3 regions of the Enterococcus sp. R12 genome follow, and region 2 is predicted to be linked to each of the others. Evidence: predicted binding sites of a transcription regulator. Region 2 holds the regulator's gene; each other region holds the start of a gene.
What was found. The regulator CtsR, encoded in region 2, represses protease genes until heat stress. The targets are predictions, from matches to a motif close to TTGGTCAAAAAAGGTCAAANA.
Positions count from the first base shown of each region.

Region 1: a site for CtsR is predicted at 2,738-2,758, ahead of clpB (ATP-dependent chaperone ClpB). Genes of this name have one in related genera too.
Region 3: a site for CtsR is predicted at 7,910-7,930, ahead of clpP (ATP-dependent Clp endopeptidase proteolytic subunit ClpP). Genes of this name have one in related genera too.

Region 1 is NZ_CM176874.1:1,730,698-1,741,318, reverse strand. Features, by position in the region: gene clpB (ATP-dependent chaperone ClpB) at 52-2,655, opposite strand; gene ACTW1R_RS07990 (ABC-F family ATP-binding cassette domain-containing protein) at 2,965-4,491, shown strand; gene ACTW1R_RS07985 (lysylphosphatidylglycerol synthase transmembrane domain-containing protein) at 4,530-5,561, opposite strand; gene ACTW1R_RS07980 (DUF1294 domain-containing protein) at 5,589-5,861, opposite strand; gene ACTW1R_RS07975 (diacylglycerol/lipid kinase family protein) at 5,895-6,803, opposite strand; gene pepT (peptidase T) at 6,903-8,135, opposite strand; gene ACTW1R_RS07965 (Nif3-like dinuclear metal center hexameric protein) at 8,147-9,265, opposite strand; gene ACTW1R_RS07960 (tRNA (adenine(22)-N(1))-methyltransferase) at 9,262-9,957, opposite strand; gene ACTW1R_RS07955 (hypothetical protein) at 10,053-10,514, opposite strand; gene dnaI (primosomal protein DnaI) at 10,538-10,621, opposite strand, start outside.
Region 2 is NZ_CM176874.1:3,494,406-3,505,026, reverse strand. Features, by position in the region: gene pknB (Stk1 family PASTA domain-containing Ser/Thr kinase) at 1-1,718, shown strand, start outside; gene ACTW1R_RS16300 (CtsR family transcriptional regulator) at 1,948-2,415, shown strand; gene ACTW1R_RS16295 (ATP-dependent Clp protease ATP-binding subunit) at 2,421-4,901, shown strand; gene ACTW1R_RS16290 (peptidase U32 family protein) at 5,171-6,091, shown strand; gene ACTW1R_RS16285 (peptidase U32 family protein) at 6,105-7,346, shown strand; gene gor (glutathione-disulfide reductase) at 7,440-8,786, shown strand; gene ACTW1R_RS16275 (polyprenyl synthetase family protein) at 8,950-9,936, opposite strand; gene ACTW1R_RS16270 (Gx transporter family protein) at 9,948-10,508, opposite strand; gene ACTW1R_RS16265 (NusG domain II-containing protein) at 10,519-10,621, opposite strand, start outside.
Region 3 is NZ_CM176874.1:693,852-704,472, forward strand. Features, by position in the region: gene radC (RadC family protein) at 1-194, shown strand, start outside; gene ACTW1R_RS03220 (cold-shock protein) at 393-593, shown strand; gene rnjA (ribonuclease J1) at 739-2,418, opposite strand; gene ACTW1R_RS03230 (DNA-directed RNA polymerase subunit epsilon) at 2,420-2,632, opposite strand; gene ACTW1R_RS03235 (ABC transporter ATP-binding protein) at 3,034-4,767, shown strand; gene ACTW1R_RS03240 (ABC transporter ATP-binding protein) at 4,764-6,521, shown strand; gene ACTW1R_RS03245 (gamma carbonic anhydrase family protein) at 6,584-7,177, shown strand; gene clpP (ATP-dependent Clp endopeptidase proteolytic subunit ClpP) at 7,240-7,830, opposite strand; gene ACTW1R_RS03255 (hypothetical protein) at 8,006-8,524, shown strand; gene ACTW1R_RS03260 (glycerophosphodiester phosphodiesterase) at 8,748-9,497, shown strand; gene miaA (tRNA (adenosine(37)-N6)-dimethylallyltransferase MiaA) at 9,494-10,411, shown strand; gene hflX (GTPase HflX) at 10,408-10,621, shown strand, end outside.

The DNA.
Region 1 (10,621 bases), 1.8 Mb from region 2:
CCAATGAAATGGCAACCATCGTTTTGTATTTATTCATTTGTTCTCTTTTTATTACTCGGTCATTGGCGTATTTTCAAAAACCAGCTGATCGTTCAATAATTCGATCGTGACTTGGGTCTTTGGTAAGACTCTGCCAGCAACGATTTCTTTTGCCAATGGGGTTTCGACTTCTCTTGTGATAAACCGACGGAGAGGTCGCGCACCATACGCTGGCTCATAAGCATTTTCAGCGATCCAGCGTTTGGCTTCTTCAGTGATCGTCAACAGTATATCTTGGACTTCCAGTCGTTGTGAAAGCTGTGCGATGATCTTGTCGACGATGCCTGTCACATCGCTTAGACTAAGCGGTGTGAATAAAATCGTATCGTCGATCCGATTTAAGAATTCTGGTTTGAAATGGCCTCTCAAGAGATTACGGACAGTTTCTGCAACAGTTTCTGGGATCGTCCCTTCTGCAGTCACGCCATCTAGCAAGACTTGAGAGCCAATGTTGCTAGTCATGATCAAGACGGTATTTTTGAAATCAACGACGCGTCCTTTTGAGTCTGTCAAACGGCCATCATCAAGCACTTGCAATAAGATATTGAAGACATCTGGATGGGCTTTTTCGATCTCATCCAATAAGACGATCGTGTATGGATTGCGTCGAACGGCTTCGGTCAATTGTCCGCCTTCTTCAAATCCAACATAGCCTGGAGGGGCACCGACCAAACGAGACACCGAATGTTTTTCCATGTATTCGCTCATATCGATCCGAACCATATGCTCTTCAGAGTCAAAGAGGTTGACCGCTAACGCTTTCGCTAATTCGGTCTTACCGACGCCGGTCGGTCCTAAGAACAAGAAGGAACCTAATGGTCGATTTGGATCTTGCAGACCAGCTCGGGAACGAATGACTGCGTCACTGACGGCATCGACTGCCTCGTCTTGTCCAATCACTCGTTGATGCAAGGTCTCATTTAATTTCAACAGTTTTTCTCGTTCGCCCTCCACTAATTTCGCAACAGGGATTCCTGTCAAGCGGCCCACGACTAAGGCGATCTCATTTTCTGTCACTGACTCTTGAACCATCCGAATGCCTTCGTCCTGGTTTTTTTCTTCCAATTCAGCGAGTTCTTTTTCCAGTTGTGGAATCGTCCCATGACGAAGAACAGCTGCCCGTTCCAAATCATAGTTATTTTCAGCATCTTCCAACTCATGCTTGGCTTTATCGATCTCTGCCCGTTTATTGGAAACTGCATTGACTTCTTCTTTTTCCGTTTCCCACTGCATTTTCATGGTATTGACTTCTTCACGCAATTCCGCCAATTCTTCTTGTAAAATGCCTAAACGTTTTTTCGATGCATCATCGGATTCTTTTTTCAGTGCGGCTTCCTCGATCTCCAGTTGCATCAAACGTCGAGTGACCTGATCGAGCTCGGTAGGCATCGAATTCATTTCCACCCGAATCGTGGCACTTGCTTCGTCGATCAAATCGATGGCTTTGTCTGGTAAAAAGCGGTCCGTGATATACCGATCGGATAAGGTCGCAGCAGCAACAAGCGCATTGTCATGGATGTTGACGCCATGATGGATCTCGAACCGTTCTTTCAACCCACGTAAAATCGAAATCGTATCTTGAACGGTTGGTTCCTGTACCAACACTTTTTGGAAACGACGTTCCAAGGCTTTGTCCTTTTCCATGTATTGACGGTATTCATCAAGGGTGGTTGCGCCAATCGTATGCAATTCTCCCCTTGCCAGCATTGGTTTTAGTAAGTTTCCAGCATCCATGCTGCCTTCCGTCTTACCAGCACCTACAATATTGTGGATCTCATCAATAAAGAGAATGATCCGTCCATCGGCTTTTTTCACTTCTTGTAAGACGGCTTTCAAACGCTCTTCAAATTCACCTCGGAACTTGGCACCTGCGATCAAGGCACCCATATCCAGAGAAAAGATCGTTTTGTCTTTTAGGTTTTCTGGGACGTCTTTTCGCACGATCCGTTGAGCCAATCCTTCAACAATGGCTGTTTTACCAACCCCCGGTTCACCAATCAAAACGGGATTGTTTTTTGTTTTCCGAGAAAGGATGCGAATCACGTCGCGAATTTCTTCGTCTCGTCCGATAATGGGGTCCATTTTTCCGCTGCGGACTTGTTGGACCAAGTCAACGCCGTATTTTTCTAATGCTTTGTATTGTTCTTCTTGATTTTGTGAGGTCACACGATCCCCTCCTCTTAATGTTTCGATCGTTTGCTTGATTTCTTTCGCGGTGATTCCTTGTTTCTTTAAATACACCGTCAATGGATGATTTTTCAATTTCATCAACGCATAAAGGACGATTTCTGTGGAAAGATACTCGTCTTGAAATTCATTTTTTAATTGATCTGCCTCAGACAAAAGATGAAACAGATTTTGACTCATGGATTGACCATAACGAACATTTCCTCCTTCAACCGAAGGCAGTTCATCTAGTAGCTGGTCGACTTCTTTTTCAAATGCATCGACATCAAGACCTGTATCCGTATAAAAATTGCGGCCGAATTGATTGGCTTGCAATAAAATCTTCCATAAATGCGGAATATCGATTTCTTGGTGGTGACGCGTCATGGCAATCTGCTGTGCTTCCGCGATGGCACTCTGTAATGTAGTCGTCATTTTTTCTGGGTTCATACTTTTCCCTCCCAAAATGGTAGTCAGAAAAATTAGTACACTGCAAGCAGCATCCTTTTTTCTACTCTTCTATTATACAATATTGGTCAGTAATGGTCAAAAGATTTCCCTCGAAGATCAAGATTTTTTTCAGTATTCTTTCATGAAAATTGACAGATAGGAAGCCGCAATGGTATGCTAGGTCCTGATTGGTCAGGAACAATCGATTTTCCTGATCCTTTTGATCGCTCTTTGGCGATAGTTATTCAGTAAGATTATCTACTTAGCTGTAACGTCTACTGTTTACAGCTTTTTTATATGGAGGAAACGATGTTAACATTAACAAATATTAGCCAACAATTTGGCGACAAATTGCTTTACGAAGATGTTTCCGTTCAAATCAACCGTGGGGAAAAAGTCGGGTTGATTGGACGGAACGGCGCCGGCAAAAGTACTTTAATCAAAATCATTACAGGAGAAATTCTCCCAGACGATGGCTTTGTTCAATTTCCGAAAAATTTGAAAATGGGCTATTTGGATCAATATGTCAATGTTGATGAAACGCAATCGATCCGTGATTTTTTGCGCTCTGCCTTTGCAGAAGACTTCGAAAAAGAACAACAGATCGCAAATCTTTATACTGCTTATGGCGAAAGTCTTGACGATAAGCTTTTAGAAAAAGCCGGTGAATTGCAAAATCAATTGGATCAAGGAAATTTCTACCAAATGGATACATTGATCGATGATTTAGCAGAAGGATTAGGTATTTCGGTTCTCGGCATGGATACCCCCCTTGCTTCCTTAAGTGGTGGTCAACGCTCAAAATTGATCTTAGCAAAAATGCTGCTAGAAAAACCCGACATGCTGATTTTAGATGAACCGACCAACCACTTAGATGATGAGCATATCAAATGGCTGGTTGAGTTTTTACAGGACTTTACTGGTACCTACTTAGTCGTTTCTCATGATCGTCAATTTTTGAATGAAATCACGACCCATATCATTGATATCGAATTTGGCAAGCTTTCTAAGTATACGGGGAATTTAGACAAAGCATTAAAGCTAAAAACGCTGCAAAATGAAAGTTATATGAAGCAATACGAAGCACAACAAGAGCATATCAAGAAAACCGAAAGCTATATCCGTAAATACAAAGCTGGTTCTCGTTCAACAATGGCAAAGAGTCGTGAAAAACAATTGGCAAAAATCGAACGTTTGACCCCACCCCAAGATGTCCCTAAACCGCATCTAGGATTTGATTTGGCACCGATCGTTACGACCTTGGCATTAGAGACGACCAATCTAGTGATCGGTTATGACCAAAAGCCTTTACTATCGCCAATCAACCTAACGATCCGCTATGGCGAAAAAATTGCGATTCGGGGATTTAATGGGATCGGTAAATCGACGTTGATCAAAACAATACTTGGTGTGATCCCTGCAATTGAAGGAACCGTTTCTTACCCACAGCATACAAAGTTTAATTACTTTTCTCAAGATCTTGACTGGGAGTATCCATTACAGACGCCTCTGCAATACCTCGAGGATCTTTTCCCAAAGGCAACCAACAAAGAATTGCGACGACAACTTTCTCGTGCGGGATTACCTAGCCAGCTTGCTCAAGAGGAATTGAAATTATTAAGTGGTGGCGAGCAGACAAAAGTGAAGTTAGCTGAAATGATGCTGATCAAAAGCAACTTTTTGATTCTTGATGAACCGACCAACCATATCGATCAAGACACGAAAAACAATTTGGAAGAAACCCTGGCAGCTTTTCCCGGAACCGTTCTGATCGTTTCCCATGAAGCTGAATTCTATGAATCCTTTGTTGATCGGATCATTGATTTGAAAGACTAAAAAAAACGCTTATCCTCTACTCGAAGATAAGCGTTTTTTTAACTTTCCACTTTTTCTTTTCTAAGCTCTGTCAGCTCTTGGCTAATGTCTTTGCGCTTTTCTTTCATTACATATGCAAAACCAATAATGAAGGGCCAAATGAATGTCGCTAAGCGATACAACAGCATAGAAGATGCTGCATCGACTGTGCCGACTAATGGACCAAAAAGCAGCATATAAATAAATTCAAAGGAACCGATCCCTGCCGGTGTTGGAATCACCCCGGACAAGACGACGGCAAAGCTGATGAAGGATAACGTCAACAAGAAATCGATCTCTGGGTGCTGCACGACAAGAATCACATAAGGGATCACGTACCAAGGCAGCATCTTCAAAAGATTCCAAAGGTAGATGCGTAAGAAAGCGGTGCGGTCGGTAATGATCGCATTGACCGTTTCTCGCAAAGAATAGATCTGGGTGTTGCATTTGTCAACGATTCCTCTTAATGTCGCACTTTTGAACAGCTTATTACTGACGATCACAAAAAAGACTTGAATGTTGATACTGACAGAAAGTGCCAATAAAGCGGCAATGATCAAAAAGACGAGTACGATCCCCGCCAATATCACCCAAATCATATTCGGCGCATTGTCATAAAATAACGAGAATTGAATGATCAACCCAGCGATCGCATAAGTCAATATGGCAAACTTATACATCACCATGTGTAAGGTGGTGACCCCAACCCCTTGTGACAACTGCAAACCATTTTTACGATAAAAATTCACCTCTGAGATCAAGGTGCCCGCGCCAAACGTCACGATCCGATAAAACCCACTGTAACAGACGGTTAGAAACCCCGCCTTGGTGGTGAATTCCGGTTGAAAAGTCACTGCGATCTCTTTAACTGTTCGTCCTTCAATCACTAGGTACAATGTGCCAAGCCCCATAACCAGTAAGACGACGAGAAAGCTGGTCTCTCTTAGCCCCGCTAAAATTTCCATCATCGAGTTACGGACAAAAAAATACATCACACCCAGAATGCCTACTAGTAAAAGTAAATTAAGGGCGAACTTCACTTTAGTTTTCATATTAACTCCTTGCTTGTTAAACCGAATTTATGCGAAAAAGACCATCAGCAGGATAGCAAAAACGGTGCCGAAAGCAAAAAAGAAATAAAACTTCTTCTTTCTTGTTTTATGGCGAAACACGCGTTGCGCGATCAAACCGCCTAATCCGCCGCCAATCGCCCCCATAAAAAGGAGATTTGCTTCGGGAACCCGCCAACCTTGTTTTACTGCCTGATATTTATCATAACCCATCAGACAGAAAAGATAAAGATTGACTGCAATTAAATAAAACCACAATGGATTGTAAATCAGTGCATCCATCCATTTCCTCCATATGATTGATCGTAGGGACCATTATTTTGATTCTTGTGCTTCCTCAGGTACCAACATCGTCAACCCGTGCTTAATAACTTTCATCTCGATTGGCAGATCATCCGTTGGATCGCCGTCGGTCCGAGTATGAACCGTTTTTTCTTTCGCCTTGATCGAGACCTTTGCGGCAGTGAAATATTCAACACTTGGTACTTTGGCAATTCTACCACGAATGATTCTTGGCAAATACAAAATAAACCGTAAAATGTTCAATTTTGGCAAAAGAATAACATGGAACAAGCCATCGTCAGGTTTTGCTTCTTCATCAAAGTTCTTAAACCCACCTGCTGAATTCGACATGACGATCGTCAGTAATTGACTTTTCCCCTGCCATTTCCGTTCGTCAGCGATGACTTCCAATTTGTATTGTTTCTTTTTGATCAACAGATGAATGAACCGTTTCATAAACGCCAACGGACCGTACTGTTGTTTTTCTTCTTGGGAAGTTGCTGCTGCAGTATCTGCTAAAAGACCAATGGTCATCGTCGAGATCATTACTTGATCATTGACCATCCCATAATCGATCGGACGTTCAACCCCTGTTAAAATATTCTCAAACGCTTCTTCTGGCTTGACTGGAATACCCAACATTCGAGCGAAGTTATTTACCGTTCCTCCAGGAATGATCCCGATCTTCAGCTCATCCAGCTTTTCTTTGAATGTTTGCAGCCCATGATGGATCGTTCCATCCCCACCAATAATAACAATCGTATCGACCGCATGTTTCTTGGCTGCCTCTTTAACATCCTCAGGGTCAACATCGGGATTTGATGCTTGTAAAAACACTTGATGCTCATCGCCTTGTTCGTTCACATAGGCTTGGAATTTTTCTGCTGTTTCTTTTGCTTCACTTTTCCCCGCTGTATCGTTGTATAATACGAGAATTTTCATCCTATTCACATCCTAATAAAAGGCCGGGCCTTACGCAAGACCTGCGTGAAGAGTTCCCAGCCCTAAAGTTATTCTTTTCTTTCAATGAAGAAGCTGCTGCTATGCTTGCGCATTCAGTTCGGCGATTTTCACGATCACATCGGTCGCTTTCATCATTGATTGTAGTGAGACGAACTCATAACGTCCATGCATATTTTCTCCACCAGCAAAGATATTCGGGGTTGGAATCCCTAGATAGGAGATTTTCGAGCCATCGGTCCCACCACGGACAGGTTCTGTCATCGGTGTGATTCCAACTGCTTTCATCGCATCTTTCGCTAAATCAATGATGCTCATATCTTTTTCGATGATTTCTTTCATGTTGTAGTATTGATCATATAGATGAACGTGCACTCGTGGTTCATCAAAGCGGGCATTCAAGCTTTCTTGAACCGCTAATAATTGTGCTTTTCTTTCTTCGAAACGACTCCGGTCATGATCTCGAATAATGTATGCCATTTTCGCTTCTTCTACTGAACCACTAAGGCTCATCAAATGGAAGAACCCTTCTGTCCCTTCGGTTTTCTCAGGAACTTCATCAGCAGGTAGCGCATTTTGAAAATCGACTGCTAGTTGCAAGGCGTTGATCATGGTGTCTTTAGCAGTTCCAGGGTGGACATTCTTTCCTTGGATCGTAATTTCAGCTTGCGCCGCATTGAAGGTTTCGTATTGCAATTCTCCTACTGGACCGCCATCCATTGTATAGGCAAAATCAACATTGAAATCTTCCACATCGAATTTATCGGCACCAACACCAATTTCTTCATCAGGTCCAAATGCGACTTTGATTTCCCCATGCTTGATCGTTGGGTTTTTCAGTAAAATTTCCATGGCTGTCATGATTTCTGCAATACCTGACTTATCATCAGAACCTAATAAAGTGGTACCATCAGTAGTGATCAAGGTTTCGCCAGCATAATTTTTTAAATTCGGAAAATCTTTTGTGTTTAATGTGTATTTTCCTTCTTTATCTAATTTAATGGTCGATTCGCCATCGTAATTTTCGATGATCTGCGGATCAACATTTTCTGCATTAAAATCGGCGGTATCCATATGGGCGATAAAACCGATGGAGCGCACGTCATGATCGACGTTACTTGGTAATGTTGCGATCACGAAACCATTTGATTCATTGTAATGAACATCGCTTAACCCTAGTTCTTCAAGTTCTTTTTGCAGTTCTTTAGCAAACGCGACTTGTGTTTGGGTGGAAGGTGTTGTGGTGCTTGTCGCATCTGAGCGAGTTTCTGTTTTGACATATTTTAAAAAGCGAGGCAATAAATTTTCGTACATAAAAGATTCTCCTATCTATAGTCAAATGGATTTGTTGAAGTGGTGGAAGGAACAAAGGTCACAGCCCAGTTCTCTTCTGCTTTCCACTGATTGAATTTCTCAATAAACCGAGGAATACATTCCTTTTCGATGTTGTGCCCTGGATCGATCCCGATCAACCCATTGGCTTGCATGTCATGGGCGAAATGGTAACTGATATCGCCAGTGATGTACACATCCGCTTGATGGCGTAAGGCATCGGAATAAAACGATTGACCACTGCCGCCACAAATGGCGATTCGCTGAATTTTTTCAGGTGCATTAGGAAAACTGACAACCCGTAAAGCAGTCAAACCAAACCGCTCTTTGACACGTGCGACAAACTGATCAATGGAAAGAGGCTCAGCGAGGTTGCCAACCCGTCCGATTCCATAGGTCTTCGGCAAATTGTCTAAGGCATACAGATCATAAGCTGGCTCTTCGTAAGGATGAGCAGCGATCATTGCCGAAAGGACCTTTTTCTCGATCGTTTCTGGAAAAATGACTTCGATTTTCGCTTCTTGCACCTGTTCTTCTTTTCCGATCTCACCGATGGCTGGATGCGCCGCTTGCTGTGGTGTAAAGCGACCGGTGCCAATCAATGAATAGCTGGTGTTTTGGTAATTGCCTTGCTGACCAGCACCAGCTTTTCCTAATGACTTTCGCAATGCTGGTGCCGATTCAACAGGTGTAAATACAGCTAGTTTCTTCATTTTTACTTGATGGGTTTGCTTCAAGTACGTATCTGGTTCAACTTCTAGCAGTTCACAAAACCAATCGTTCAAACCGTCTTCAATAATATCCATATTGGTGTGGGCGGCGTAAACGGCGATATCATGCTTGACGAGATCCATCAACATCTTTTGTTGCGGATCATCGGTCAGCAAGCGGTTCAAAGGGCGAAAGATCGGTGGATGTTTCGCGATGATCAAGTCGATCTTTTTCTCGATGGCTTCGGTTACCACTTCTGGACGGACATCAAGGGTCATCATGACTCGCTCGAGGGGTTTGTTTAATGTACCAACATGCAGACCAACAGGATCGCCTTCTTCTGCCAACCATAATGGGCAATATGCTTCAAAGCGTTTGATAAATTCTTGACCAGAAATCATGCCAGTACCTCCTTGATCCATTCGATTTGTTCTTTCAATTCATTCATTTTCTCAGCAGGTGGTTCTTTGGCTTTCTCTAACTCTTTGACCACTCGTTGACGCTGCTTCAATTCATGCTGCCATTTTTTATAAAAAACTGGATTTTTTTCTTTTAATAAAAAGGGACCAAAAAATAATTGCTGGGGCGTGTACGTCGCTTTTCCAGTTTCCGCAACGATGATTTCATAATTTTTGTCATTTTCTTCTAACAGCACTTCATGAATGATCGTAAAATTGTGATCAACGAGCCATTCCCGCAAGGTCCTTTCGCCAACATTCGGTTGTAAGACCAAACGTTTGACCCCCGCTAAGCGATTTTTTCTGCTGCCTTCTTCTAAAATCGAGCGAATCAAAGTCCCCCCCATTCCAGCAACAACAACCGTGTCGATCTTATCTGCTGGCTGAATAGCGTCCAATCCGTCTGCTAAGCGCACCACGATCTTCTCTGTTAGCCCGTTTTTACGTACTTGTTTACTGGCAGAATCATAAGGTCCTTGAACGACTTCTCCAGCTACAGCATAAGTGATTTTGTTCTGCAGCATCAATGCCACAGGTAAATAAGCATGGTCGGAGCCGATGTCGGCGATACGTGCTTGGTCGGGAATTTGTTCGCCCACGCAAGCCAAACGATCCGATAATGCATGTTCGTTCATATTGTCACTCCTTCTTTCGTAGTATAACACGCTTTCCATAAATAGAAAAAAATGTGCGTCTTGACTGTGGTGCCATTGCCAAGGCGCACATTGCATTAATCGTTCACTAATTCAACCTTTTGAATCGAGTTGCCGGGAATTTGCGGTGGGATCGACATCGTCATGATCGGGACGCCTTGCAGCGACACTTGGACTTTGTCTCCTTCAACTAACTCCTCGATCTCTCCTGAATAGGCCTCGATAGGGACATGGAGAATGACCCCATCATTTTGAAAACTTTGGACGACTTGATCCTCATCTTCAACTGCCGCTACGTCTTTCAAAAATAATTGAAAGGTATCATCCGAACCTGTTCGGGCATCTTCTTGGATAATACCAGTAAAAACCGTCGCTGTTTCGCTCTGTGAAGAACTATTGGCAACGGAACTAGCATTCTCACTTGATTCAGAAGGCGTGTTATCGCCACTTGATGTATTGTTGTTTTCGGGACTGCCACAAGCCGTTAACAGTAGCACTGCTGCTAAGGACAAGCCTAGAATCACTTGTTTTTTCATCATCTTCTTCCTCCAGTAATGGTTTTTTAGGCATCATTTCGTCGATTTTTGCCCGTCATTTGGATCTCTTGTGTCAAGTAACGAATACGCTCCATAATACGTTTGGCTTT
Region 2 (10,621 bases):
AAGGGATGGATCTCAAGCGCTATATCCAAACGCACTATCCCGTACCTTATTTGCAGATCGTTGATATCATCCAACAAATTTTATCAGCGGTGGCATTGGCCCATCAGCACCGCATCATTCACCGGGACCTAAAGCCCCAGAATGTGCTGATCAATGAAGACGGCGTGGTGAAAATCACCGATTTTGGGATCGCGATCGCCTTATCAGAAACATCGATCACCCAAACCAACTCGATGCTAGGCTCGGTGCATTATCTTTCACCAGAACAAGCACGAGGCAGTATGGCGACCAATCAATCAGATATTTATGCGATTGGGATTATCCTCTATGAAATTTTAACGGGCAAAGTACCCTTTGATGGCGAATCAGCCGTAACGATCGCCTTGAAACATTTCCAAGATGAGATCCCTTCGATTCGGATCTATGACAAAAATGTTCCGCAATCGCTGGAAAACGTCGTATTGAAGGCGACCGCCAAAGAACCGGCGGATCGGTACAAAACTGCCGATGAAATGCGAGCGGACCTTGATACCGTGTTGTCTCCTGACCGACTCAATGAACCGAGATGGGAACCTCATGCCCTGATGGATGAAACGAGAGTGCTGACTCCTTTGGAAGCAGCCCAAGTCGAAACGCCGCCAGTAGAAGAACCCGTAGAAGATAAGGTTGCGGATCAAGCTGAAGAACCAGCGCAGCCGAAAAAGAAAAAACGCAAACGGTGGCTGCTGCTGCCCATCATTATGGTGATCGCACTGCTAGGCATAGGCAGTTACTTCCTATTCGGCGGTGGTCGGGGAGATGTGGCAATTCCTGAAGTCAGTGGCCAGACAGAAGCAGCTGCCCGTGCCGAGCTGGAAGCTGCTGGTTTGCAAGTGGCAGACGAGGTAGAAGAAATTGAAGACGATGAAGTCGAAGCAGGCAATGTCGTCAAGACCGATCCGCCAGAAGGCAATGAAGTCAAAAAGAATTCCGTCGTGACTCTTTATATCAGCAGCGGAGCCAAGAGAATCACTCTTGATGATTATGAAGGTCGTTCCTTCGAAGAGGTGAAGGAAGAACTGATTGATCTAGGCTTTGATGAAGACAATATCAAATCAGAATTAGAAGAATCTGATGATGTCAGTGAAGGGGACATCATTAGTCAGTCACCTGCGGCTGGACGTGAGATTTCGCCAGTTGATGGTGAAATTACCTTTAAAGTTAGTTCGGGACCAGATACCTTTGAAATGCTCAACCTTATTGGACTAACGGAGGCAGAGGCTCGTGCAGAATTGACCTCTCGAGGAGTCGATGTAGCGCGGATCATTAGCACGCCTCAGACGAGTGATGAACCGGAGGGCACAGTTGTTGGGCAAACGCCTAATAGTGGCGAGGCTGTCGTAACATCAAAAACTGCAATCACGCTATTCATTAGTAGTGGTCCTCAAATGACAAATGTGCCGACTGTGATCGGACTTACGCAATCAGAAGCCGAAGCAGCAGTCCGTCGTGCAGGATTAACACCGAATACTAACCGCGAATACGATGATAGTGTTCCTGAAGGTCAAGTGATCTCCGTATCACCTGAGGAAGGTTCTTCAGTCGTTGCCGGTTCGCAAGTAACGTTAACGATCTCAAGAGGACCAGAGCAAGATTCTTCTTCAACTACCCAAAGCAGTAGTTCAGATGACTCCTCGGATTCAACGGCTACGAGCGAAAGCAGTTCCGAAAGTGATTAGAAACTAGCTAAAACCCAATATTTTAACCAAGCAGCCTTCGGGGACCAAAGAATTTTCTTTTTGTTCCCCGATGAGTTGCTTGTTTCTTTTTGTAGCTAAAAAAGCTGAAGCGAGGGATAAGTGTCTTTAAAATTTCCTTTAGACCTTCCTTTTGTGCAAGCGTACATCTTTCCAAGGATTCAAAAATTGGGTATAATGAAGGTCAGAATTAGTCAAGGGAGGGAATGAATTGAGTCATCACAACACTTCCGATTTGATTGAAGCATATTTGAAGAAAATTCTTGAAGACAGTGAAACCATTGAGATTCGTCGCGCAGAAATGGCAAATTTGTTCAACTGCGTGCCCTCACAAATAAATTACGTGATCAATACCCGCTTTACCGTTCAAAGAGGCTATGCGGTTGAAAGTAAACGCGGCGGGGGCGGCTATATTCGGATCGAGAAAGTCAAAATTACTGACAGCCACCACTATTTAAAAGAAATGAATCAACTATTCGATGAAACCATCTCGGAAAAAGATGCGTATGCAATAATCCAGAAACTTTATGAGGAAGGAATCCTGTCCAAGCGAGAAGGCAATTTATTGTTGACCGTCATCGCGAAAGCAGTTCTAGGACGTTCTCCTTATGAAAATAGAACACGAGCAGATTTGCTCCATGCAATTCTAGAACGATTAAGTTACGAAGACAGGAAGTGAAAGAGATGGATGAATTATTCACCCAACGCGCGAAAGCCGTTTTGGCTATCGCCCAAGAAGAAGCAAAATACTTTAAGCACCAAGCGGTAGGTTCTGAACATATTCTATTGGCACTGGTCATTGAACAAAACGGGATCGCTGGCAAAACGTTACGGGAAATGAATATCACAGAAAACGATATTCGTGAAGAAATCGAACATTTAACAGGGTACGGCACCGTTCGTCAATACCCAGAAAACGCCTATCTCGCGTATTCACCACGAGCAAAACATACATTTGCTTATGCAGGGGATGAAGCCAAGCGTTTAGGGGCACCACAGATCGGTACCGAACATCTATTATTAGGCTTATTAAGAGACGAAGACATTTTGGCTTCACGAATCATGCTGAATCTCGGCTTGAGTCTCGCGAAAATGCGTCAGCTTTTGAAGAAAAAAATGGGCTTCAATGAAAGCAAAACCAACGGAAGTGCTGGTCGTCGTCGTCCAGCCCAAGCCAAAGCGCAGCAAGGAACACCGACCTTGGATTCCTTAGCCCGTGATTTGACCAAATTAGCCCGTGAAAAACGGCTAGATCCTGTTGTCGGTCGTGCCAAAGAAGTCAAACGGCTGATCCAGATCCTTAGCCGTCGGACCAAAAACAACCCTGTTCTCGTTGGGGAACCTGGTGTTGGGAAAACCGCGATCGCCGAAGGCTTAGCCCAAAAAATCATCAATGGGGAAGTCCCAGAAGACATGCAAAACAAACGTTTGATGATGCTGGACATGGGGGCTTTAGTTGCTGGAACGAAATACCGTGGAGAATTTGAGGACCGAATGAAAAAAATCATCGATGAGATCTATCAAGATGGTCAAATCATCTTATTCATTGATGAATTGCATACACTGATTGGGGCCGGCGGAGCCGAAGGGGCGATTGATGCCTCGAATATCCTGAAACCAGCCTTAGCCCGTGGAGAATTGCAAACTATCGGTGCCACGACATTAGATGAGTACCAAAAATACATTGAAAAAGATTCTGCGTTAGAACGCCGTTTTGCCCGAGTGCAAGTCGACGAACCAACACCAGAAGAAGCGGAAGAAATTTTACGGGGCTTGCGTCCTCGTTATGAAGAACATCATGGGGTGGAAATTTCTGATGATGCGTTACACGCCGCTGTGCAATTGTCCGTACGTTACATCAATTCGCGCCAATTACCAGATAAAGCCATCGATTTGATGGATGAATCAGCAGCCAAAGTGCGTCTAGACAAAACCGATGAAAGTTCGGAATTGGCAGATCTACAAAACGAGATCGCTAACTTGATCGAAGAAAAAGAAGCAGCCATTCGCCAGCAAGATTTTGAAGCAGCAGCTCGTCTGCGGATCAAGGAAAAGAAATTGACCCAACAACTGACGGAAGTGGCGTTTATGGAAGTCAAAGAAGCGTCAGGCTATGCCGATAGTGTTACTGCAGAAGATGTTGCTACGGTCGTTTCCCAATGGACTGGTGTACCTTTGCAACAGATGGAGAAAAAAGAAAGCGAACGCTTGTTGGATCTTGAAAAGATCTTGCATCAACGGGTAGTTGGCCAAGAAGAAGCGGTCAAAGCAGTCGCTCGTTCAATCCGTCGCGCCCGCAGTGGGTTGAAAGACCCCAACCGTCCAATTGGTTCCTTCATGTTCTTAGGCCCGACTGGTGTCGGGAAAACCGAGCTTGCTAAAGCCTTAGCGGAAGCGATGTTTGGTAGTGAAGATGCCTTGGTTCGTGTCGATATGTCCGAATTTATGGAAAAATACAGCACGAGCCGTTTGATCGGTTCACCGCCAGGCTATGTCGGCTATGATGAAGGTGGGCAATTGACGGAAAAAATCCGTTCAAAACCTTACTCCGTCATCTTATTGGACGAGGTGGAAAAAGCCCATCCCGATGTCTTCAATATCCTCTTGCAAGTGCTAGATGATGGTCATTTGACGGATGCCAAAGGTCGGAAGGTCGATTTCCGCAACACGATTTTGATCATGACCTCTAATATCGGTGCCCAACAAATCCGCGAAGAAAAAAGCGTTGGATTCAATGTCACTGATTTAACGAAAGATCACCAAGCGATGCAAAAACGGATCTTAGAAGAGCTGAAAAAAGCCTTCCGTCCAGAGTTCTTGAACCGTGTGGATGAAACAGTGGTCTTCCAATCCTTAGGTGAAGGGGAGATCCACGAAATCGTGAAGATTATGAGCAAAGCGATCATCAAACGGTTAAGCAACCAAGACATCCAATTGAAGATCACGCCATCTGCCATCGATGTGATCGGTAAAGCTGGTTTTGATCCAGAATATGGGGCACGGCCGATTCGTCGAGCATTGCAAAAAGAAGTCGAAGACCGTTTAAGTGAAGCACTCCTATCAGGACAAATTCATTTAGGTGACAAAGTGACGATTGGTGCTTCCAAAGGATCGATCACTCTCAATGTCAAAGAGGGACAAGCACGGGTCTTGCAACAAGTTTAAGTCGAGCCAATAACGGCAGCGGCGTTTCTATGGTCGAGTAATCGGCACCCATAGAAACGTCGCTTTTTTGTCTTGCTATGTCTAGTAGTGATCAAGTGATCTCTATTAATTATGATTGATGATTCACAAAAAAATATCCTTCTAAATAGCTTTATGACAACGGTTGATTAACGGAAAAAGCGATATTCGTGAAAAAAAGAGTAACGAGACCTCTTGGAAAGAACCCTGCTGTGTGATACTATGAATGAGTTGAAAAAAGGAGGAGTATTATGGTTGAGATTATCGCCACGGTGGAATCGATCGAGCAAGCACAGCAGCTCATCCCTTATGTTGATACATTGTTTTTTGGAGAAGAGACATTCGGGCTGCGCCTACCGGCCTCTTTTTCTCGTGAAGAGCAAATCAGACTGATCGACATGGCCCACGAAGCTGGAAAGAAAGTGACGATCGCAGTCAATGGCATCATGCATCCAGAAAAAATGAAGCGGATTCCAGAATACCTAGCATTTCTGAAGACCAATCAAGCCGATCAAATCGCTCTCGGAGATCCTGGGATCATTTACCGCATGAAGCAAAATCCAGAATGTGCCGTGCCATTTATTTATGCAGGGGAAACCTTAGTAACGAGCGCTCGTCAAATCAATTTTTGGGGACAAAAAGGAGCAAAGGCAGCCGTTTTAGCACGAGAAGTTCCTTTCGAGGAAATGAAAATCATGGCACCACAACTAAATATTCCTGTGGAAGTATTGGTTTATGGTGCGACCTGCATTCACCAATCGAAGCGTCCGCTTTTACAAAATTATTATAACTATACCCAACAATCGGAAGAAAAGAACCACGACCGTGGGTTGTTTTTATCTGAACCGAAAAAAGAAGAAACTCACTATTCCATTTATGAAGATAGCCACGGCACGCACATTTTTGCCAATAACGACATCAATCTGATGCTGCAGCTGGGGGAATTAGCCGCAACAGGCTTTCAAACCTGGAAGCTGGACGGAATCTATACACGAGGGGCTGCCTTTGTGGCAATTGCTAAGCTGTTTGCCCAAGCCAAGAGCCTTGTGGAAAGTGGGAAGTGGCAAGCAGAGCAAGCAACTGTGCTCAGTGAACAAGTTGCCCAACTTCATCCAGCAGAACGTGGGTTGGACACTGGATTTTATGCCATCGATCCTGACGATATCAAGTAAGGAGCAAGAACAAATGACCGTTAAACAAGCATTGAAACGACCAGAAGTGTTAGCACCAGCTGGTACGTTAGAAAAATTAAAAACAGCGATCCACTATGGCGCTGACGCTGTCTATATCGGCGGCAATGCCTATGGTCTACGGAGTCGCGCGGGAAACTTTACCTATGAAGAAATGGCGGAAGGGGTGGCTTTTGCCAAAGCCCACAACGCAAAAGTCTATGTAGCAGCCAACATGGTGACCCATGAGGGCAATCAAGAAGGTGCAGGGGAATTCTTTCGGGAATTGCGAGATGTCGGTATTTCGGCAGTGATCGTTTCTGATCCCGCTTTGATCCAGATCTGCGCAACAGAAGCGCCAGGTCTACCGATCCATTTGTCCACCCAAGCTAGTGCCACGAACTATGAAACATTGGAATTTTGGCGGGAAGAAGGTCTAGAACGGGTCGTTCTCGCCCGAGAAGTGTCCATGGAGGAAGTCGCTGAGATCCGCAAAAATACTAGCGTGGAGATCGAAGCCTTTATTCATGGCGCCATGTGTATTTCTTATTCTGGCCGTTGTACTTTGTCCAATCATATGTCGATGCGAGACGCCAATCGCGGCGGCTGTTCGCAATCTTGCCGCTGGAAATATGATCTGTTTGACATGCCCTTTGCAACGGAACGAAACAGTTTGACTAAAAACGGGACAGTGGAAGAAGAGTTTTCCATGAGTGCTGTGGATATGTCGATGATCGAACATATCCCTGATTTGATTGAAAACGGCGTGGATAGTTTCAAAATCGAAGGCCGCATGAAATCGATCCACTATGTTTCGACCGTGGCGAACGTTTATAAAGCAGCCGTGGACAGTTACATGGCCGATCCAGAGAACTATGTCTGCAAACGAGAATGGATCGATGAACTGTGGAAAGTTGCGCAGCGCGAGCTCGCCTCAGGCTTTTACTACGATACCCCAAGTGAAAATGAGCAGTTGTTTGGTCCGCGTCGGAAAATTCCGCAATACAAATTTATTGGGGAAGTCATGGCGTATGATCCGGCAACAAAAACAGCTACGATTCGGCAACGGAACCACTTTTCCGTTGGCGATGAAATCGAATTTTACGGTCCCGGATTCCATCACTTTCACCAAACCGTCGAAGTCATGTATAATGAAGACGGTGAATCCATCGATCGTGCACCAAATCCTATGATGCTGTTGACGATGCCGGTCAAAGAACCGGTGGAAGTCGGAGACATGATTCGGAAGAAAAAATAAGGTCGAGAGTTTCTCTCGGCTTTTTTTGTTGAATCAATCCAGCCAAAAAGGATCGATGAGAACATAGACAATTCTAAGGAGGAAACAACAAATATGGAAACATACGACTACATAGTAATTGGTGGCGGCAGTGGCGGAATCGCCTCAGCCAATCGGGCAGGGATGCACGGCGCCAAAGTATTATTGATCGAAGGCAATGAATTAGGCGGCACCTGTGTCAATGTCGGTTGTGTACCGAAAAAAGTCATGTGGCAAGCTAGTGAGATGTTAGAAATGATCAAGCGGGACGCAACTAGCTACGGCATTTATCCACATGTGGATAAATTTAATTTTACTGAGCTTGTGGATAACCGTGAAAAATACATTGATTTTTTACACACAGCCTATCAAAAAGGCTTAGACAGTAACAATGTAGAAGTTATCCACGGTTATGCACAGTTTGTGGATAACCACACGGTTACCGTCAATGGGGAAAACTACCATGCAGCAAACATTTTGATTGCCACCGGTGGAAAACCTAGCGCGATGAATATTCCCGGTGGTGAGTACGCCATTGACTCGAATGGTTTTTTTGCGTTGCGAGAAGCACCAAAGCGTATGGTCGTCTTAGGGGCAGGCTACATCGCAGCCGAAATCAGCGGTGTCAGCCAACAGCTGGGCAGCCAAGTGGCTTGGGCGTACCGCAAAGAGCGGCCATTACGAACCTTTGACAAGATGCTTGCGGATAATCTCGTGGAGATGTACCAAGAATCAGGAATCGAAACTTATGCAGGCTACGTTGCCTCTCGTATCATTAAAGAAGGTGACGAGTATCTCGTTCACTTTGAAAATGGCGAAACCTTGACCGGCGATTGCGTCCTTTTTGCTGGTGGTCGTGTGCCGAATACGAATAAGTTAGGTCTGGAAAACACCGATGTCCAATTGGATGAAAAAGGGTTTATCATTGTGGACAAATATCAAAATACCACAGCTGACTCGATTTTTGCGGTGGGCGATGTCATCGGAAAATTGGATTTAACCCCGGTTGCGATCGCCGCCGGTCGTCGCTTGTCTGAACGCTTGTTCAACGGTCAAAGCGATGCGTACTTGGATTATCACTTAGTACCGACGGTCATCTTTACTCATCCACCGATTGCCACGATTGGTTTATCCGAAGAAGCAGCCTTGGCAAAATACGGCCAAGAGCAGATAAAGGTGTATCGCTCGCGCTTTACACCGATGTACTTTGCTTTAAATGAGTATCGCCAAAAATGTGAGATGAAATTGGTGTGCTTAGGAAAAGAAGAAAAAATCATCGGTCTGCACGGCATCGGGATCGGTGTCGATGAAATGCTGCAAGGCTTCGCTGTAGCCATCAAAATGGGTGCTACAAAAGCAGACTTTGATCAAACCGTTGCCATTCATCCGACGGGGTCAGAAGAATTTGTGACGATGCGTTAAAAGAAAAAAAACCTCAACTGACAGATGATTTGTCAGTTGAGGCTTTTTTTGCGTATAAAATTCTATCTATCAACTAAAAAGCCCCCAAAGGTAGATCAAAAATCTAATCTTGGGGACTTATTTCAGTATGATTCCAGCTGCTAGGCTTTTGCTAGATCCTTGATCAGTTCTGACGCCCTAGGATCTGAGCAGTGATCTGGTAAAGATACGTTTTGGTTTCATCTTTGGTCTCAGGTAATTTCTGGATCGCCTGCAAAGCTTTTTTCGTATAGTCGGCTGCGAGTTTCTTGGCTTCCTCGATCCCAGCACTTTCTTGGACGATCCGATAGACTTCGTGGGTGTCGGTGTCCGTCATGGCGTCTTGTTTTTCCAGCAATGGGAGCAGCTGTTGGCGGTCACTTTTCAGTGCCATTAACAGCGGCAGGGAATAGACGCCTTGCCGAACATCTTCCAATACTGGTTTCCCTAAAGCAGCCGCATCTTGGCTGTAATCCAAGACGTCATCCATGATTTGAAAGGCAAGACCAATGGCTTCACCGATCTCACGGGCTTGATTGGCAAAGCGCAAGGAGGTGCCGCTTTCGTAAGCTCCGATGAAGCAGCTTAAAGCAAACAACTCAGCGGTTTTGCCGCGAATGTTTTCTAAGTAATCCTCGACAGTGACGGACAAATCGTATCGTTTGCTCATTTGTCCTAATTCGCCGGCCAGGATTTTTTCCATACTACGGGAATTCATCTGCAAGCTTTTCATGGAGCTGGCATAATCCGCCATCAATTTAAAGCAGCAGACAAAGAGGTAATCACCAGCATAGACAGCGACATCGTTGCCAAATTCGGAACGAATGGTCGGCAGCTTGCGGCGGGTGTCCGCATGATCGACGATATCGTCGTGGATCAACGAGGCAGTGTGGAGCATTTCGATCGAGGCCGCCAATGCGACGGCTTTTTCGCGATCTTTGTCGCTGCCATAAGCAGAAAAGAGCAGCTGATAAGCAGGACGCAGCAGTTTCCCACCTGAATGGATCATGGACAGGATCGCTTGTTCGACCTCTTTGTTTTTTAGTTTTAATGATTTTTCCATCAATTGCAAGGAGGCAGATAAGTCAGCTTGCAGTGCTGGATACTCTTGCCACATGGAATGAAGTTTCATAATTAACTCCTTTATTCTGAATCCGAGCGCCATTTGACTTTGGTCTGGCGTTCATAATCAATTTGAAAACGGCGCAGTGTTTCGACACGGCGCAGCAAGTAGTTGGCGGCGATCCCGATAGCGATCCCGGACAAGATCCCAAAGAAAGACAGGACCGGCAAGTAGAGCATCACGCTCCAGGATTGAGCGATCCATGAGGCAGTGATCAACTGTCCGACGTTGTGTAAGAACCCGCCGGCCGCACTAATGCCGATGATGCTGACACGCTTAGGCCCCAACTGTTTCACCAAAGACATCCCAAAGTAGCTCAGTAAGGAACCGCTCATACTATATAAGAAGGTCGAAACCGTTCCTCCTAGTAACGTCGTTAAGATTAGTCTTAGCCAAATCAAGAGAAAGCTGTCTTTTTTCGGCATAGTGAACAAAGCAATAATGGTAATTAAATTTGCCAAACCTAGTTTCGCACCAGGCGCAAAGGCAAATGGATAAGGGATCATATTTTCAACTAAACCAATCACGACCCCTTGGGCGACCAGCAGTGAGATGAAAATTATTCGTTGTAATCGACTCATAAGCAAACGATCAATAGATTAGATCGTCGGTCTCACTCCCATCTGCGGCTTGGATTTCGATCACCAATTTATGAGGCAGACAGACAATGGTTTCCCCATTTTTACTGGCCCAG
Region 3 (10,621 bases), 780 kb from region 2:
CCGCCCGAGTGATCGTCGTCCACAACCATCCCAGCGGCAGTCCCCAAGCCTCAGAGGCAGATCTGCTGTTTACACGCCGCTTGATCAAGTGCGGAGACTTGATGGGGATCGACATATTGGATCATTTGATCATTGGCGACAACGCCTATGTCAGTTTGCGAGAAGAGGGACTGTGGCAACAAGAAGACTTGTAAAATAAGCCGAGTTTGCGAACATTATTAAAAATAAAGGTGAATTGTCTAATCGTCTGTCTTGCAAAAAAATACGGGCAAGTGTAAAATATTATTGTAATTTTGTTTGCTGAATAGATGTTGAAACGCACGTTAGGCCTCTATCGCACAAAGGCAATGTTACACACAATTAAGTGCTTATGCACGAGGAGGTTTTTTTTAATGGAACAAGGTACAGTAAAATGGTTCAATGCTGAAAAAGGGTTTGGTTTTATCTCTCGCGAAGACGGTACAGACGTATTTGTACACTTTTCAGCGATCCAAGGTGAAGGATTCAAAACTTTAGAAGAAGGTCAAGCAGTAACTTTCGACGTGGAAGATTCTGATCGTGGACCTCAAGCAGTTAACGTAAACAAAGCGTAAGCTTTCAAACAAACTGCCAGTAAGAGCACTTTGAAATCAAAAACCCCAAAAGACCATCTAATCGATGGTCTTTTTTTTTGCTTTTTATAACGGAAAGGAAAAAGGGTAGTTCTCAGTAACCTGAGAACTACCCTCGCATGTGAGACTATAAATCGTCCGGCGTCATGATCATCGAAAGGATCATTGGATGACGCTCGGTTTTTTCAAATAGGAATGGCTGTAACGCCGAAGACATCGCTTCTCTTAATTTGTGTTCTGTTGGGTCTGGTTGGTTCAAGACTTCCCGCAATGCACGGAAGAGGATCTGCTGTGCTTCATTGATCATCTCGCCAGATTCCCGCATATAAACAAACCCACGAGAAAGGATATCTGGTCCAGCAAGGACTTCTTTCTTCGCTACATCGACTGTCGCGACAGCTAAGACGAGGCCTTCCTCTGAAAGAATGCGACGATCTCGTAGGACGACATTTCCGATATCACCGATACCGCTGCCGTCGACATAAACATCATTGGCATTGAAATGACCAGCCAAGCGAGCGGTATCCGCTGTTAAGGCCAACATGTCACCATTTTCCATAATGAAACAATTTTCTTTTGGTACACCGACATCTTGTGCCAACTGGGTGTGGATGTTCAGCATCCGAAATTCCCCGTGGACAGGCATAAAGAATTTTGGCTTCATTAGACGCAACATCAGTTTTTGTTCTTCTTGGCCACCGTGACCAGAAGTATGGATGTTGTTCAATTTGCCATGGATCACGTTTGCGCCAGCTTCCAACAACAAGTTGATCAGCTGATTGACACTCGTAGTATTTCCTGGGATTGGTGAGCTTGAGAAAATCACGGTATCATCTGGGTGAATTTGGATTTGACGGTGAGTCCCGTTGGCAATCCGACTTAAAGCAGCCATTGGCTCTCCTTGAGAACCCGTACAAAGGATCATGGTTTCGTTTGCAGGCAAACGATTGATCTCATGAGATTCCACAAAGGTTCCATCTGGGACCTTGATATAGCCAAGGCGCTGTCCGTTGACGATTGCATTTTCCATACTGCGTCCAAAAACGGCGATTTTACGTCCAGTCGCAACCGCCGCATCTGCAGCTTGTTGGAGACGGAAAATGTTGGAGGCAAAGCTGGCGAAAATGATCCGACCATCGATTTTTTCAAAAATCTTTTGGATCGAGCTGCCAATCGTTTTTTCTGATTTGGTAAAGGTCGGAATTTCTGCATTGGTACTATCGGAAAGGAGGCAAAGGACGCCTTCTTCACCAATTTTTGCCATTTTGTGCAAGTTTGCTGGTTCGCCCACAGGCGTAAAGTCAAACTTGAAATCGCCAGTTGCGACGATATTGCCAGAAGGCGTTTTGACAACGACACCTAAAGCATCAGGGATACTGTGGGTCGTTCTAAAGAAGCTGATGGATGTTTTACGGAAACGAATCACCGTATCTTCATTGATTTCGTGTAATTCCGCATCCCGCAATAAGCCATGCTCATCTAATTTGTTGGTGATCAAAGCAAGTGCCAAGGGTCCCGCATAGATCGGGATATTGGCTTCCCGCAACAAGTAAGGGATTCCGCCAATATGGTCTTCGTGACCATGAGTGACGATCAAGCCTTTGACTTTCGGTAAATTTTGAACGATGTAGCTATAATCGGAAATGACATAGTCGATCCCAAGCAGTTCATCTTCGGGGAATTTGATTCCCGCGTCAATTAAGATGATCTCATCTTGGAATTGAACCCCATAACAGTTTTTTCCGATTTCGCCAAGTCCACCGACGCCGAATACGCCAGTCTCATTATTTTTCAGCGAAACTTTCATCTTAAAACTCCGCTAATTTGAAATCAGCGTTTTCTTTTTCGTAAGCTAAATGTTTTTCATCTAGTTCTTGAACGAACTCGATGTTGTATGGGGTATTTTGTTCAACCAGACGGCGTGCGATCACTGCATCGTCTGCTTCAATGTACAAAGAGTGGGTTTGTTCTCTCTTTGGGTTGCGGTCTTTTGTTTCTTGGTAATAAATTTTGTAAATCATATCTTTTCTCCTTTATCTGCTTTTCGCAGTAGTCTATTTGGTTGATGAATTCGCTGCATCACAAAATCGAGGTCCGAATAAAGTGACCTGAAAAGAAGGCTTCGAGAGCCGCTGCATGCTTTTTTCAGACAATCGTTGTGAGAAAAAAGAGAAAGCCTCGTCTTTGCTTTCCAAATGTCGTCATAAAAAATTCACCGGGTTTGTAAGTCGTTCCACTACAAGTATCCCTAGTTTATCACAGAAAAACGAATAAGTATAGAAACACGTCATTTTGAAAAGGCTTACTGAAAGAAAATGAAAGGACTATCGCTGAAGTTTGCTTTTTTTCGTTGAAAGTGCATTACAATAAGAATATTCCTATGCTATAGTAGAAGTAATGAAGTAAAAAAGGAGGGGATTTTTTGAAATTAATGTGGCACTACACGATGAGAAACAAGAAACTGCTGGTTTTTAATTTCATCTGTGTTTTTGGTTTTATTTTGATTGAATTAGGTTTGCCGACGTTATTGGCAAGAATGATCGACAAAGGGATCGCCGCTGGTGATCGCGACTACATATGGAAAATGGGTGCGGCGATGATCGCGATCACCATTGTGGGGATCACGATGAACATTTTGTTAGGCTATTTCACGTCACGTATCACCACTAACATTGTGGCAGATATTCGTGACGATCTTTTTGAAAAAGTCCAAGGCTATTCACATACCGAATATGAAAAAATCGGGGTTTCATCATTGATCACCCGTGTGACCAATGATGCGTATCAAATCATGCTGTTTATGCAAAGCATCTTACGGACAGGTTTGATGACACCCATGATGTTTGTGGTCAGCTTGTACATGGTCATGCGGACAAGTACACAACTAGGGTTGTATGTTTTGGGGGCATTGCCGATATTGCTGATGGCCGTCATCGCCATTGCCAAAATCTCGGAACCCTTATCCACTAAACAACAAGCCAATCTAGATAAAATCAATGGCATCTTGCGGGAAAATCTCTCTGGTTTACGAGTGATCCGTGCCTTCGTCAATGAAAAATTTGAAGAAAAACGCTTTGGCAAAGTTAACCAAGCCTATGCTTCTAGTTCTCGCAGCTTGTTTCGCTTGATGGCAACGGCACAACCGGGCTTTTTCTTCTTATTCAATATCGTGATGATTTTGATTATTTGGACGGGAAGTATTCAAATCGATCAAGGGCAACTGCAGGTCGGTGACTTGATTGCATTTATCGAATACATCTTCCATGCGCTGTTTTCTTTCATGCTGTTTGCGACTGTCTTTACGATGTATCCACGAGCGGCGGTTTCTGCTCGTCGAATCCAAGAAGCGTTAGATGCGACTTCTGAAATCAAAGAGCCAGAACAGCCAGTGACAGAAACTAAGACGAAAGGCTTCTTGGAATTCAAAAATGTTACCTTTGCTTATCCAGGACATGCTCAAAGTCCAGTGATCCGTAATGTTAGCTTTACCGCTTCACCAGGGGAAACCGTGGCGTTTATCGGTAGTACCGGGAGTGGAAAATCAACCTTGATCCAATTGATCCCACGTTTTTACGACGTCAGTGAAGGCCAAGTTTTGGTGGATGGTGTTGACGTTCGGGATTACAGCTTAACGACGTTGCGCAACAAGATCGGGTTTATCCCTCAAAAAGCGTTGCTATTTACAGGGACGATCGCAGAAAACCTACGCTATGGGAAAGAAGATGCCACGCAAGCAGAGCTGGAACGAGCAGCCGAGATTGCGCAAGCGGCAGATTTCATTTCTCGCACACCAGATGGCTTTGATGCTCACTTGGCAGAAGGCGGAACCAACTTCTCTGGCGGACAAAAGCAACGCCTAGCGATTGCCCGTGCGGTGATCCGCCAACCAGAGATCTATATTTTTGATGATAGTTTTTCTGCATTGGATTACCAAACGGATGCAAAATTGCGGGCACGCTTGAAAAAAGAAACCACAGAATCGACCGTTTTGATCGTTGCTCAACGAGTAGGAACGATCATGAATGCCGATAAGATCGTCGTCTTGAACGAAGGCGATGTGGTTGGCATCGGCACCCACAAAGAACTGCTGCAAACTTGTCCAGTATACTACGACATTGCGGCGTCACAATTATCAGAGGAGGAGTTGGCACAATGAAAGCAATCTCTTCTTTAAAACGGTTAGGTGCTTACATCAAACCGTACAAAGTACAATTTATCCTAGTCTTGCTGTTTACTGTTGCAACCGTCGGCTTCAATGCGGCCATGCCGTATGTTTCTGGATTACCGACGACAGAGATCAGCCGCAACATCGCCGCTGGCGAAGGCGTTAATTTTGATTACGTGATCCTTTGCTTGATCTGGATCGCAGTCGTTGGTGTCGGTTACTGTTTCTCACAATTGATGTCAGGGCTGCTGATCACCAACGTTGTCCAATCTGCGATGCGAGATTTGCGGCAAGATATTGAAGAAAAAATCAATCGTTTGCCCGTTTCTTACTTCGACCGCAACCAACAAGGGAATATCTTGTCACGGGTGACCAATGACGTGGATGCCGTCAGCGGTGCGATGCAGCAAGCCTTGATCGGGATCGTCAATGCCTTCTTAGGAATCGTTATGGCGGTTTCCATGATGTTTTACATCAATACCTACATGGCATTGGTTTCATTGATCATGATCCCAGCCTCCTTATTGATTTCTCGCACGATCGTCAAAAAGTCGCAAAAAGACTTCCAAGGCATGCAAAATGCGTTAGGGGATCTGAACGGCTACGTACAAGAAAACATGACTGGATTCAGTGTGTTGAAAGTGTATGGACGGGAAAAGCAAACACTTGAAGGGTTTAAAAACGTTAACCACCAGTTGCGCTATTACGGCTTTCGTTCTGCCTTTGTTTCAGGATTGATGATGCCGTTGGTGCAAATGACCGCTTACTTTACCTATATCGCAATGGCAGTCATGGGGAGCTTTTACGTGATCAGCGGCGTGATCGTTGTTGGTCAGCTGCAAGCATTCATTCAATACATTTGGCAAGTCAGTCAGCCAATGGGGAATATTACCCAGCTGTCTTCCGTCTTGCAAAGTGCCTCAGCAGCAGCAAAGCGGGTCTTTGAAATCCTAGATGAGGAAGAAGAGCCAGTCAATCAAACCGATATCCAATTGCCAGAACAAATCAGAGGCGACGTGACCTTTGAACATGTCGGCTTTGCCTATGATCCGAAAAAACCGTTGATCAAAGACTTGAACTTTGAAGTCAAAGCTGGACAAACCGTGGCGATCGTGGGACCAACAGGTGCTGGGAAAACCACCTTGATCAATTTGTTGATGCGTTTTTATGATGTCAATGAAGGGGCCATCAAGATCGACGGCATCGACACGAAGAAAATGGAACGTCACGATGTTCGGTCACTATTTGGGATGGTCTTACAAGATGCATGGTTGTACGAAGGCACGATCGGCGACAACATTCGCTTTGGGAAATTAGATGCCACCGATTATGAAGTCGTTGATGCAGCGAAAACCGCCAACGTCGATCACTTCATTCGCACGATGCCAGACGGCTACGAAATGATCATCAATTCTGAAGGGGACAATGTCTCCTTGGGGCAAAAACAATTGTTGACCATCGCTCGGGCAGTCATCTCTGATCCGAAGATTTTGATTCTCGATGAAGCCACCAGTTCGGTGGATACCCGCTTAGAAGCGCTGATTCAAAAAGCAATGGATAAAGTGATGGAAGGTCGTACCAGCTTTGTGATCGCCCATCGTTTGTCAACGATTCGTGAAGCAGATCTGATCTTAGTGATGGATCAAGGGTCGATCATTGAAAAAGGCAATCACGAAACCTTGTTGGCAGCTGGCGGCTTTTATAGCCAACTGTACCAAAGTCAATTTTCAGAAGAAGCCGAGTAAGCCCAAAAGAGCGTCCAGTCTGACTGGCGCTCTTTTTGCATTGTCGCAAGGGTGGTGCTATAGTGAAAAAAGAAAGCGCAGATCCGTTTATGGATTGGAAGGAGAAGTTGATGGACAAAGAACAATCAGGGAATGAAACCCACAAAACAGTTTCGCCAGCCTCGTTGCAAGGAACACCTTGTTTTGTGGCAAAAAATGCGACGATCGTAGGAAACGTGACTCTAGGAAAAGAGAGTACGGTCTGGTTTCAAGCAGTGATTCGAGGCGATGCCAATCGCATCGAAATCGGCGCGCGTACCAATATTCAAGATGGAACGATCATTCACGTTGATCACGATGCCCCGACGATCGTGGAAGACGATGTGACTGTTGGGCATCAGTGTATGCTTCATGGCTGTACCATCAAAAAAGGGGCGCTGATCGGCATGAGCTCGATTGTTTTGAATCATGCAGTGATCGGTGAAAATAGCTTGTTAGGTGCTGGTTCGTTAGTAACGGAAGGAACCGTCATTCCGCCCAATGTGTTGGCGTTTGGTCGTCCTGCACGAGTGATCCGTCCGTTGACAGAAGAAGAAATCGCCAAAAATCAGGCAAACATCACGCATTACGTGGAAAATGGGTATGCTTACCAACAGGGCGAATATGGTGAAGTCTGACGCCGAACCAAAAGACGCAAAAAGGTGTACGAATTGCTTCGTACACCTTTTTTTATGCAAGCTTATTTCAATTTGTTTGATTCCATGATCTCGTCGATCAAGCCGTAATCTTTGGCTTCTTGTGCGGTCATGAAGTTGTCACGATCGGTGTCGCGTTCAATCACTTCGATTGGTTGACCAGTACGTTCTGACAAGATTTTGTTCAGACGTTCGCGGGTTGCCAAAATGTGGCGGGCAGCAATTTCGATCTCAGTTGCTTGTCCTTGTGCGCCACCTAATGGTTGGTGGATCATGATTTCTGCATTTGGTAATGCAAAGCGTTTGCCTTTTTCACCAGCGGTCAATAAGAATGAACCCATAGAAGCAGCCATCCCCATAACGATGGTTTGAACATCGGCTTTGATAAAGTTCATGGTATCAAAGATCGCTAGACCAGCAGTAACGCTTCCGCCAGGCGAGTTGATGTACAAGTAGATGTCTTTTTCAGAATCTTGCGCGTCCAAGAATAAAAGCTGAGCAATGATCGAGTTTGCTAAGTCATCGGTTACTTGACCACTCAACATAATGATCCGGTCTTTTAATAGACGAGAATAGATGTCATACGCTCTTTCACCGCGAGATGATTGTTCAATGACTGTAGGAATTAAATTCATAGTGATAGTCCTCCTAAAAATCGTTATAGATATAGTTTAGCATAAAGTTTTCGCAATATCTAAGAGATAGTATACCGATTAGGTCAAGAAAGGTCAAATAAAAAGTTCGTTATCTTTTTTGCGAAACTTTCAAATATGATACAATATGAAAAAAGGAATGAGGAAGGATCGAAGAATGGCAGTAGCAATAGCAGGTTTGATCGGCGTCTTAGTGGGCGCATTGTTAGTAACCATCATTTTTAATTTACGCATTCGGTATGAGGAGCAAAAAGAAAAACAACGCCGTTTGTTGGAGCATAAAGTCAAAGAAATCGAAACGTTGGTTTTATTGAATCAAAAAATCAGTGAGATTCTACAAAAACGGGTCATGCTGATGGATGAGTATGTCAGCTTTGATGCCTTTGACGACTGTTATATCACCATCGATGATTTTGCCTATCTACAATCTTTTGCGGCGCAAAACAGTTTTTATCTACCGAATTTTTTCTTGGAAGAATTTTTCAAAAAAATCGGAACACGTCGGGTGATTTTATCCCCAGAGGAAACTGTTAAAATCGGTGGGTATACCTATAAAGGCGGTCGGATCATTATGGAAAATTTCCTTGATCAATTAGTCGAAATGGTCAATGAGCGTAAAACCCAAATGAAAAACATGACGAGCGAACCGTTGACCTATTTTTCAAAAACGATTTGATTCTACTGGTCAGCCGTTTTCCTTGGTTAAGGCAACCAAACCAGAGTATCGACGGTTGCGCTTTTTTAACTGATCACACACACTCTTACTGCGATCATAGTAAGGGTGTTTTTCTTTGACCGAAACAAAGCGTTATTATGCATTAAGAGGATCGAAACAAACAGAGGCTTTTTGGTTCTAGGAGATTCCATGGTAAAATAAAGAGTGAGAATGGAGTGAAAGAATGATGGTACAAATCGTTGCCCACCGCGGGAGTAGCGGCAACCGACCTGAAAACACGCTACCAGCATTTGCGGAAGCGGTGCGGGTCAAAGCTGATATCATTGAGTTAGATGTACATCTATCAAAAGATGGCGGCTTGATCGTCATGCATGATGAAACGGTTGATCGAACGACCAACGGCAAAGGTCGGATCTGTGACCTGACGGTTGCTGAACTAAAAGAACTCAATGCTGGCAGCTGGTTTTCTGAGGAATTCCAAGCCGCCAAAGTCCCCACACTAAAAGAAGTGTTGGATTTACTTGCAGCGAAGAATTATCGTGGCATTTTGACGATCGAATTAAAAACCGATCATTATGAGTATGAAGGAATCGAAGCCAAAGTATCCGACTTAATTAATAGTCAAGAATGGCCCTTTACTCATTGGTATTGTTCCTTCAATATCGAGACCTTGGATCGGATCCATGCGATCGAACCGGATGCGACCCTTGATTTTATTATGGGACGCGGGGAAGACAAACCACCGTTGGCGCTCAGCCGACCGTATATCGAAGGAATTCATCCTGCCTATCGCTGGGTCCAAGAGACAGCAACGGTCTTAACTGATTTTCCGATCGCGATCCGTCCGTGGACTGTCAACGAAGAAGCGGCGATTCGCACCTGCTTGGCTCTGGGGTTGACGGGGATCATCACCGATTTTCCAGAAAAAGCTCGGGCAATTGTGCAACAGGTCCGCGAGGAAACAAAAGGATGAAAAAAGTCTTAGTAATCGTGGGACCGACCGCAGTCGGCAAAACCGCCTTGAGTATCCAGTTAGCCCAAAAATACCATGGGGAGATCATCAGCGGGGATTCCATGCAAATTTACCGTCAGTTAGATATCGGTACCGCCAAAGTGACGAAGGAAGAAATGGCAGGGATTCCTCATCATTTGATCGATATTCGTGGGATGACGGAAGCATACTCTGCCGCTGATTTCCAGCAAATGGGGCGTGAAGCCATCGAGACGATCCAGCAGCAAGGAAAGCTGCCGATCGTTGTAGGGGGAACAGGGTTATACATCCAAGCGCTTTTGTATGACTTTCGTTTAGGGGCAGAAGAAGGCGACCCAACGATTCGTCAGCGTTACGAACAAGAAGCAGTAGTCATCGGCAAAGAAGCTTTATGGCAAAAGCTGCAGGCGGTCGATCCCTTGGCAGCAGCGAAGATCCACTACAACAATGAGCGGAAAGTGATTCGTGCGTTGGAGGTTTTTGAAACGACTGGCGAAAGTATCGCTGCACCAAAAGAGACACCACAAGCTTTGTACGATTTCTTCATGATCGGGTTAACCACTGAGCGAGAAGTGTTATACCAGCGAATCAATCAGCGGGTGGACTTGATGATGGATCAAGGCTTGATCGAAGAAGCAAAAGCTGTTTTGCAGTATCCAGAAACGCAAGCCGCTAAGGGGATCGGCTACAAGGAATTTTTGCCCTATTTTCAAGGGCAGGCCACATTGGAGGAGACCATTGAGCAAATCAAGCAAAACTCACGCCGCTACGCCAAGCGGCAGCTGACGTGGTTCAATAACCGAGCACAGCCCCGATGGATTGATTTAGTGAGGCAACCTGAAGAACAACGTACCCTTGAAACAGAAATCGACCAATGGTTGGAGGAGAAAAGATGAGCCAAGAACGTGTGATTCTTGTCGGAGTAGAAACGGAGAAAAACTATCTTCATTTTGATTCGTCAATGAAAGAATTGAAAAGCTTAACAAAAACCGCCAATGGTGAAGTTGTTTTTTCACTGGTGCAAAAACGGCAGCAAGTCGATCGACAAACCGTGATCGGCAAGGGGAAAGTTGCGGAATTGCAGCAGTTGGCAGAAGCACATGAAG